3 regions of the Streptomyces sp. ADI95-16 genome follow, and region 2 is predicted to be linked to each of the others. Evidence: riboswitches for the same ligand, from Rfam matches in the RefSeq annotation. Region 2 holds a riboswitch; each other region holds the start of a gene.
The links. Region 2 has a riboswitch for cobalamin ahead of cobN (cobaltochelatase subunit CobN). Riboswitches for the same ligand answer to the same signal wherever they lie in the genome.
Positions count from the first base shown of each region.

Region 1: another riboswitch for cobalamin. It lies ahead of EES41_RS25410 (energy-coupling factor ABC transporter permease); the one in region 2 lies ahead of cobN (cobaltochelatase subunit CobN).
Region 3: another riboswitch for cobalamin. It lies ahead of EES41_RS34695 (hypothetical protein); the one in region 2 lies ahead of cobN (cobaltochelatase subunit CobN).

Region 1 covers NZ_CP033581.1:5,650,490-5,653,753, forward strand. Annotated here, with positions in the region: gene cbiQ (cobalt ECF transporter T component CbiQ) at 1-142, opposite strand, end outside; gene EES41_RS25405 (energy-coupling factor ABC transporter substrate-binding protein) at 146-496, opposite strand; gene EES41_RS25410 (energy-coupling factor ABC transporter permease) at 496-1,209, opposite strand; cobalamin riboswitch at 1,238-1,433, opposite strand; gene EES41_RS25415 (flavodoxin family protein) at 1,611-2,351, shown strand; gene EES41_RS25420 (hypothetical protein) at 2,416-2,931, opposite strand; gene EES41_RS25425 (L-serine ammonia-lyase) at 3,102-3,264, opposite strand, start outside.
Region 2 covers NZ_CP033581.1:6,303,619-6,306,882, reverse strand. Annotated here, with positions in the region: gene EES41_RS28185 (precorrin-8X methylmutase) at 1-354, opposite strand, end outside; gene EES41_RS28180 (cobalamin biosynthesis protein CobG) at 359-1,600, opposite strand; cobalamin riboswitch at 1,819-1,976, shown strand; gene cobN (cobaltochelatase subunit CobN) at 2,009-3,264, shown strand, end outside.
Region 3 covers NZ_CP033581.1:7,789,879-7,793,142, reverse strand. Annotated here, with positions in the region: gene EES41_RS34695 (hypothetical protein) at 1-1,327, opposite strand, end outside; cobalamin riboswitch at 1,438-1,576, opposite strand; cobalamin riboswitch at 1,697-1,766, shown strand; gene EES41_RS34690 (prenyltransferase/squalene oxidase repeat-containing protein) at 1,983-3,264, shown strand, end outside.

The sequences.
Region 1 (3,264 bases), 650 kb from region 2:
TGGCGCCGGCCACCAGCGGCCCGCCGGGCCACGGCGGCAGGGCCACGGCCGTGACGGTGAGACCGACCCCGAGCAGGCCCTTTTCGAGCGGGTGGCGGCGGCGCCAGCGGCTGCCGTGCGCCGCCACGTCGATCGGCAGCACCGCCTACGCCTCCGGGGTGGTGGCGGCGGCCTGCGGGGCGGGCTGCCGCTCCGCCTGCGCGAGGCCCTGGCGGCGTCCCTTGCGCACGCCGAAGTAGTACGCGAGCACGCCCGCGCCGAGCGCCGCCTGCAACGCGAACAGCGCGGACTCCACCTCCCCGGACGGAGGCTCGTACAGCGGGGAGAACCAGGGCTCGTAGTCCGGCTTGAGCTCGGTGATGGCCGCCTCCGCCTGCGCGTCGGCCCCCGCGAACGGCTCCTCCTTGCCCTCGCCCAGCCCCAGCGCGAGCGGGAGCACGGCCAGCGCCGCCACCAGGAGCAGCAGCAGGGTGTTGATCTTCGCGTTCCGGCTCATCAGACCGCCGCCTCCTGCTGGTTCCCGGTACGGGCGCCGGCGCCGCCGCCCGTGAGCTTCGCGACGCCGAGCCGGACCAGGTCCGACTTGCTCGACTGCATCAGCAGCCGCATCACGAGCACCGTCAGCAGGCCCTCGCTCACGGCCAGCGGGATCTGCGTGACCGCGAAGATGCCGCCGAACTTGGCGAGCGCGCCGGGGAACCCGCTCCCCGGGTCCGGGAAGGCGAGCGCCAGCTGCACCGAGGTCACGCAGTAGGTGACCAGGTCGGCGAAGAAGGCGCCGAAGAACACGGTCACCATCAGCGGGACGTCGAACTTCCGCAGCAGCCGGTAGACGGCGTACCCGGCCCAGGGCCCGGCGATCGCCATGGAGAACACGTTGGCGCCGAGCGTGGTGAGCCCGCCGTGCGCCAGCAGCAGCGCCTGGAACAGCAGGGTGATCGTGCCGAGCACCGCCATGATCGGCGGCCGGAACAGGATCGCGCCGAGCCCCGTCCCGGTGGGGTGCGAGCAGCTGCCCGTCACCGACGGGATCTTGAGCGCGGAGAGCACGAACGTGAACGCGCCGGACGCGCCGAGCAGCAGCGTGCTCTCCGGGTTGGCCTTCACCTCGCGGGTGAGGGCGCGGACGCCGTGGACGACGAAGGGAGCGGACGCGGCGCCCCAGGCGACCGCGTGCAGCGGGGGCAGAAACCCCTCGGCTATATGCATGAGTGGGGAGACCTCTCCAGCACCTCGTGGATGGACAACGCGCCCCGGCCGGTCTCCTGGCTCACGGGTGCTGTTGTCCCGGCTCCGCCTTCCCGGGGTCGTACGGTCTCCCGCGCGAGCCCAGTGGCTTCCCTACGGAGTGGAGCCGGACTTCCCGATCACAGTGGCGAGGGCCGCACCGGTTTCGCACCGATTTCCCGAACACCAAGGCCAGCTGACCCTAGTCGGCCGCACGGACCGGTAACAACCCGCGCCGATCACGCCGGTCGGATGGCCGGAATCCGCCGGTCTGTCCGCCGGTCACGTCCGCGGGCCCGCGAGCCGGCAGGTCCGCGAGCCCGCCCCGCCCGGATGGGCTCCGTCCGGTGGCGGGGGCCCTCGGAGGCTCGCAGGGTGGGGGAGTGGCCGACACCCCGCAGACCTTCGACACCGCGCAGCCCCCCGACTACGGCGACCTCACCGCCGTCTACGTGAACTGCACGCTCAAACGCTCGCCCGAGACCAGCAACACCGAGGGCCTGATCGACAAGAGCCGCGCCGTCATGGCGGCGGCGGGCGCCCGGACCTCCCTCATCCGTGCCGTCGACCACGACATCGCCACCGGTGTCTGGCCCGACATGACCGAGCACGGCTGGGAGAGCGACCAGTGGCCGGTGCTCTACAGCCAGATCATGGACGCCGACATCCTGGTGCTCTGCGGGCCCGTCTGGCTCGGTGACAACAGCTCGGTGATGAAGCGGGTGATCGAGCGGCTCTACGCCTGCTCCTCGATCCTCAACGACCAGGGCCAGTACGCCTTCTACGGCCGGGTCGGCGGCGCGCTCATCACGGGCAACGAGGACGGCGTCAAACACTGCGCCATGAACATCCTCTACAGCCTCCAGCACCTCGGCTACGCGATCCCCCCGCAGGCCGACGCGGGCTGGATGGGCGAGGCCGGGCCCGGTCCCTCGTACCTCGACCCGGGCTCCGGCGGCCCCGAGAACGACTTCACCAACCGGAACACCGCCTTCATGTCCTGGAACCTCATGCACCTGGCCGCGCTGCTCAAGCGGGGCGGCGGCATCCCGGCGCACGGCAACCAGCGCTCCCTCTGGGACGCGGGCTGCCGCTTCGACTTCCCGAACCCCGAGCACCGCTAGCCGGGGGAGGCGGGCGAGGAGAACGGGGACCCGGCGCCCGCCACGGCGCCGGGTCCCCGCACGCTCAGCACACGTTCGGGTGCGCGACGTCCAGCACGAACCGCTCCGGCCCGTGCAGGACGGAGGAGGTGTAGGAGGGCTTGGTGTCGAAGGCGGCGCCGAAGGTCACGTACCCCTCGTAGTCGCCGGTCAGGGCCATGCCCTTGAGTTTGGGCAGGTAGATCTTGACGAGCTTGGGCCCTTGGTACACGTTCTGCCCGGCGTCGTCGTGACCCGCCGCGGGATGCAGGCGGACCTCCAGGAAGTACTTCCCGGCGAGCGGTACGGGCTTGCCGGACCCGTCGTAGACGAGGTGGGTGACGGGCGTGACGGTGACCTGGGGGACGTATCCCTTGACGTCGATGACGAGCCGGTCGTACGTGCAGTGCCCGCCCCAGCGGGCATTGACGACGAGCGGGGTCTGCGTGCGGGCGGAGCCGGTCGCGGCGGCGGCCGAGGCCGGCGCGGCGAGCGAGATCCCGGCGGCGAGCAACATGCCCGTGGCCAGGGCGGTGATCTGTCGGCGGCGGAGGTGCTTCATGACGCCCCCTGTTTCTCCAGAGACGGGGACCGATGTCATCGCTAAGGACACCTCCGGCGCCCCGGCGGTTCCACCGGAGCCGCGGCGGCCCTGCGGACGGCGAAGAGCCCCACCGGGCGCGCGGCCGCGGTGGGGCTCTCCGAGCAGGTCAGCGGGTCAGCCGGCCGTCGTCAGCATTCGATGACGTTGACCGCGAGGCCGCCGCGGGCGGTCTCCTTGTACTTGACCTTCATATCGGCGCCGGTCTCCTTCATGGTCTTGATGACCTTGTCCAGGGACACCTTGTGGCTGCCGTCGCCGCGCATCGCCATCTTGGCCGCCGTGACGGCCTTG
Region 2 (3,264 bases):
CGTGGTGCCCATCTTCGCGGCGAGCTCCGGTACGGCCGGGTCGGAGAGGGTGCAGATCACCTCGTTGTCGGCGGGGAGCCGCTTGCGGGTGACCCCGCTGGCGACCATCTGCACGTCGCACAGGATCGGGGCGCCGGCGGTCAGGGCGGCGCGCGCCCGCAGCACGACGTCCGGGGTGTAGCCGAGGTCCTTGGGCAGGTCCGTCATCCCGCAGGCGTGAATCATGCGCACCGCGACCTGGGCGACGGAGGCGGGCAGCCCGGAGAGGTCCGCCTCGGCGCGGATCGTGGCAAAGGACTGGCGGTAGATCGCGGCGCCGTCCTTCTCGTACTCGAACACGGTGTACTCGCTCATTTCTTCACTGCTCTTCGGACACTCGGGGGGTGTTGCGCGCGTCCCGGAGGGCCGCGCCAAGTTCGGGGGCGGTGGCGGGGACGTGCCGCGGCGCGGGACCGCCGGGTACGCCGGGTACGCCGGGACCGGTCAGCCGGTAGCCGGTCGCGGTGGCGACGGCGTCGACCCAGTCGGTGCCGCGCGGATGCCCGCAGCGGCGCTCGCAGCCGGACCAGTGGACGGACAGCGGTCCGCGGGCCCGTTCCGCGACGGCGCGCGCGTCGGCGCGTACGTCCGCGAGGGCTTTCGCGCAGCCGGGCCGTCCGGTGCAGGCGGTCACGGACTCCCAGGCGCTGCCGGGCGCGGTCACCAGCCCGGCGGGGCGGGCGGTGGTGTCGCTCACGATGACGCTGCGCCAGGGGGTGGTCCGCAGCGCGCCGGGCAGCTCCCGCCACTGGGCGGTGCGGAGCCGGCCGAGCGGGATCAGGACGCAGAGCGCGTCCCCGTGCACGCCGGGGGCGGGCGGCCCCGCGTACGGGCGGGGCGCGTCCGCGACGTACCGGGCGGGGATGCCGCGGGCGGCCAGCCGGGCGGTGAACTCCCCCGCTTCCAGGGCGTGTTCGGCGGGCAGCTCGGCGACGCGCCAGGCCCGGGTGCCGGCGCCGGCCGCGGCGTCGAGGAAGTGGCGGGCGGCCTCCAGCGCCGCCTCGGGGCCGTCGGCGGCGGCCACCTCGGCGGCGTCGGGCGCCGCGCCGAGCCGGATCAGCGCCCGGCCGCCGGGGCGCGCGAGCAGGGTCACGTCGGGGTCGAGGGCGACGACGTCCCCGCGCCCGTCGTCGACGGCGAACAGGAACCGGCCGGAGAGCGCGGCGGCCCCGGGGTCGGCGCAGAGCAGCCGGTCCAGGGCGCGCACCGGAGCGGGGTCCCCGAGGGGGCTCGCGACGATGTTGCGGACCCGTTCGTGCGAGGGCGCGGGCAGCAGGCCGACGGCGTCCAGGAGTTCGGCGAGAGCCCCGCCGCAGCCGTCGGCGAGGCCGCGGAGCTGGACGTTTCCGCGCGAGGTGAGTTCGAGGTGCCCGTCCGCGAACCGGTCGGCGGCGTCCGCGAGCGCGGCGGCCTGCGCGGCGGTGAGCAGCCCGCCCGGAAGCCGGACCCGCGCGAGGAACCCGTCGTCCGCCGCGTGCAGCCGGAGCGCGCCGGGGCATGCGTCACCGCGGTCCCGTATGACGGGTTCGTCCCGCGATGTGGCGGAGGGGGACTGGGGCATGGCGGCGAGCATACCCAGGATTCCCCCTGCCCGGCCTGTGTCCGTCACCACCCTGCCACCACCCGTCACCGCAGGCCCCCCGCCCGCGCCCCCGCCCGCACCCCCACCGCTTCACCGCCGCTTCACCGCATGTTTCCGGCCCTCATGGCGGGATCCGGCCTCACCGGGGCCCCGGTGGTACCGCAGGGCGGCCCGGACTCCCGGTCGGGGATCCGGGCACCTAAGATGACCTGCGGCGGACCGCTCGGTCCGCCATCGCCGAGGACGGCGACATGGGAGGAAGCCCGGTGCGAATCCGGCGCGGTCCCGCCACTGTGAACCCTGCGGAGCGATCGGCCGGGTGAGTCAGGAACTCCCGTCGTCCTCACTGCCCGGGGCGCGGAAACCCCGAGGAAGGCCTGCCGCCGCATGATCTTGCTGCTGTCGACGTCCGACACCGATCTGCTCAGCGCCCGCGCCGCCGCGGACGGCCCCGTCCCGTACCGGTTCGCGAACCCCTCCCGCCTTCCCCTCGACGACCTCCCCGGCCTCCTCGACGGTGTCGACCTGGTCGTCGTACGCCTCCTCGGCGGCCTCCGCGCCTGGCAGGAGGGCCTCGACCTGCTGCTGGCCCCCGGCCAGACCCGCCCGGTGGTCGTGCTGACCGGCGAACAGGCCCCGGACGCCCAGCTGATGGAGGCCTCCACCGTCCCCATCGGCATCGCCGCCGAGGCCCACGGCTACCTCGCGCACGGCGGCCCCGCCAACCTGGACCAGCTGGCGCGCTTCCTCTCGGACACCGTCCTGCTCACCGGCCACGGCTTCGAGCCGCCGGCCGCCTCGCCCACCTGGGGCCCGCTGGAGCGCACCCCCGGGACCACCACGGGTCCCCGGATCGCCGTGCTGTACTACCGCGCCCACCAGATGAGCGGGAACACCTCCTTCGTGCACGCCCTGTGCGACGCGATCGAGGCCAAGGACGCCCAGGCGCTCCCCCTCTACGTGTCCTCCCTGCGCGCCCCCGAGCCGGAGCTGATCGCCGCGCTGGAATCGGCCGACGCGGTCGTCACCACCGTCCTCGCGGCGGGCGGCACCAAGCCCGCCACCGCCTCGGCGGGCGGCGACGACGAGTCCTGGGACGCCGGCGCGCTCGCGGGTCTGGGCGTGCCGATCCTCCAGGCCCTGTGCCTGACCGGCTCGCGCAGCGCCTGGGAGGAGAACGACGAGGGCCTCTCCCCGCTCGACGCCGCGACGCAGGTCGCCGTGCCCGAGTTCGACGGCCGTCTGATCACCGTCCCGTTCTCCTTCAAGGAGCTCGACGAGGACGGCCTGCCCGCCTACGTGGCCGACCCCGAGCGGGCCGCCCGGGTCGCGGGGATCGCCGTCCGGCACGCCCGGCTGCGGCACATCGAGCGCCGCGACAAGAAGGTCGCGCTCGTCCTGTCCGCGTACCCCACCAAGCACTCCCGCATCGGCAACGCGGTCGGTCTCGACACCCCGGCCAGCGCCGTGGAGCTGCTGCGCACCCTCATCGCGGGCGGCTACGACTTCGGCCCCGTCGAGGACGTCCCGGGTCTGGTCTCCGGCGACGGCGACGAGCTGATCCGCGCCCTGATCGAGGCCGGCGGCCACGACCAGGACTGGCTGACCGAGGAGCAGCTCGCCCGCAACCCGGTCCGGATCCC
Region 3 (3,264 bases), 1.5 Mb from region 2:
TCCAGGTGTTGGAGCCGCTGTTGGCCTTGCCGTTGACGGCCGTGACGGTGCCGGTGCCCGACGAGGGGGTCACGCTCGTGACGCAGCCGGAAGGCGTCGCGGCGGTGGTCGCCGCGTTCAGGACGTCCCCGAGGGTGGTGGTCGTACCGGTCGGGGTGAAGGCGACCGAGCACACCTTGAGGCTGCCGGCGCCGTCGTCGACGGTCAGCGCCAGCTGGGTGGCCGTACCGGCGGTGAAGGTGGACTGGGCGACCCACTGCGGGGCCCCGGGGGTGACCGGAACGGGCGGGGCCGTCGTGAAGCCGCCGCCCGCGACGGCCCGCAGCGCGTCGATGGAGGAGTAGGCGGAGGGCACGGTGTCGGACGGCTTGTACTTGAAGCCGCCCGCCGGGTTGTACTGATTGGCGATCAGGAAGTCGATCGGGGTCTTGCCGCTGCCGGTGAGGAAGTCCCCGGTCTGCGGGTTGAATCCGCAGGCGTTGAGACCGGCGACACCCCAGCCGTTGGAGCTGGTGTTCACCCCGTACAGGGAGTTGAAGGCACCGCTGCCGGAGACCAGCGTGCCCTTCAGGAAGTTCTTCGCCTGGACGACGTCCGTGTCGGTGTTCGGTACGCCGGACACGCACAGGGCAGCCATGGCGGCGCCGGTCATGTCGACGTCGCCCGCGGAGTTCAGGACGGTCGGATTGCCCTCGCCCTTCTGGTACGTCCAGCCGCCGTCCACGTGCTGGTTGGCGCGGATGCGGGCGACCATCGAGTCCGTCAGCGCCTGCGGGACACGGGCGCCGCCGGCCTGCGTCTTGGCGCCGCCCAGCGAAAGGGCCGCGAAGACCGTGCCGTTGAAGTTGCCCGACGGGCCGAAGTAGCCGGCTTCCGCGGTCTGCCAGTAGGAGTAGATGTTGGCGACGAGGTTGCGGGAGGCGGACACGCGGGCAGGGTCGATGCCGGCGGCGTACGCGTTGAGGGTGCCGCGCTCGTAGTCCGTGACCACCGGGGAGGCCTGCGGCCAGCCCGCCGTCGACAGCAGGTTGCGGTAGACGGTGCGAGCGTTCTTCGTCGTGTCGCCACCCGGGTAGACGTCGACGACGGCAGTGCCGGCCGCCGCGAAGGTGCTGAACGCCCACTCGTTGGACAGGCCGGAGCCGGCGTACGAACCGTCAGCCGCCTGGAGGGACTTGAGGTATGCCACACCGTTGGTCTTGGAGGTGGCGATCTGGGCGGGTGACGAGGTCGCGGACGCGGGGAGCGCGGTGAGCGCGAAGGCGCCGAGCGCTGCGGGCACGACGAGCGCGAGGCGGCGGGAGGTGCGGGGACGGGGACGGGACATGGCCTGCTCCTGGAATCGGCGGACGCCGACCTCATCCGGCGCTCCACGTCCAGTGCGGACGCACGGGCGGGCATGCCGGAGGGCCGCCGCCCGGAACGCGTGGTACGGCTTCCTGTACTGCATCGCCGTATGGGCATTCGGGCTCGGAGACGGCCCCCGCCGTCCCACACCGCTGCGCGTCAGCTCCGGCTTCCCACCGGATTCCCCCATCTGGCAGCCCAGGACGCTACCCGAGTGATCAAGGGTCCGCCAGCCACCGCGAGACGGGCCGCCCGGACCCGCCGGGAGCGCTCCTGGATGAGATGCAAGACACCTTGACGCTGCCTTTATCAGCGTGTTCCACTCCGACTGATAAGCACTCAGCTCCAGGGGAAGCCGGTCTGAATCCGGCGCTGACCCGCAACCGTAGGCCCGGCATCGCCGGGCGAGCCGGAATGCCTGGAGCCAGGTTTTTGCAGCGAGAAACGCCGTCGCGGACTACGGCGTGGTTCGAAGGCTTCTTCCGCGCCCTGCGCACCGCGCATTGCGCACCGCGCTCCGTGCGTGCGGGAAGCCCTTTGCCACGCACTGGTCCGCCCGGCTGACACGAGGGGCCGTGGTGGGGACCGCAGAGCTAGCAGAGCGACGCACGGGAAGAATGAGGCTGGTGTCGCTGATGTCGGCGGCGCTGCTGACGTTCGGCGCGAGCGCGGTCTTCGTCACCGGGACGACGTCCGCGGCGGCCGACCCGATCGAGGGGTGCACCGCCACGGCCGGCGCCGTCGTCGCCGTCGACTTCGGCCCGTTCGGCGGCAAGGTGGAGCGCGGCTGCGACACCACGCCCACCACGGGCTACGAACTGCTCCGGGACGCCGGTTTCACCACCGAGGGCACCGTCCACGACGGCCCCGCCTTCATCTGCCGCATCGGCAACGGCTCCTTCAACTCCGGTACCCAGTACCCGACTCCGGACAAAGAGGCCTGCGTCCTCACACCGCAGGCGACCGCCTACTGGTCGTACTGGATCGCCTCGCCCGGCCAGAAGAACTGGACCTACAGCCCCCTCGGCGCGATGGCCCGCACGCCGAAGGACGGCGACGTGGACGCCTGGGTGTTCGGCGGTACGGACATCGGCGGGACCTCCGGCAAGCCCACCTTCTCCCCCGACGACGTACGCGCCGCAGGCGGCGGCCCCAGCCCGGACCCGACCGGGCCCACGGGCCCGCCCACCGTGCCGCCGGGCACCGTGGACCTGCCCGCCGCCACCCGGTGGCTCACCGGGCAACTGACCGACGGTGAAAGGGTCGTCGACGAGGGCGCCACGACGGCGAACCACTTCCTCACCACCGAGGCCGTCTACGCGCTCGCGGGCGCCGACCCCAAGAGCGCGACGGCCCGCAAGGCCGCCGACTTCCTCGCCACGCCCGCGCAGACGGACGCGTACGCCTACCCGGTCGGCAAGGACGGGATCCCCGACGCCACCGCCGCGGCGCGCCTCGCGCTCGTCGCCGAGGCCACCGGCAGGGATCCGCGGGCCTTCGGCGGGCACGACCTGCTCGGGGACCTGGTCAAGTACGTCTGTCCCCGGGACATCGGTGACGGCGAGACGGTCGACGGCTGCCTCACCAAGGGCGATTTCCGCACCACCGGCCAGTCGGACGCCCAGGCCATGGCCGTCATCGCCCTGCTGAACGGCGGCGTGACGCCCCCGGCCGACGCCGTGAACCGGCTGGCCGGCCTCCAGTGCGAGGACGGTGGGTTCACCGGCATCCTCATCCGCTCCGGCGGATGGTGCGACAGCGACGCCGCCTCCACGGGGCTCATCGCCCTGGCCCTCAAGCGGGCCGGCGGCCACGACGCGGCGGTCGCGAAGGCCCGGGCCTACTTGAGGAAGTCCCAGCTGGCGACCGGGGCTTGGCCCTCCGCCTCGTACATGACGACCGGCGCCCCGGCCGCCA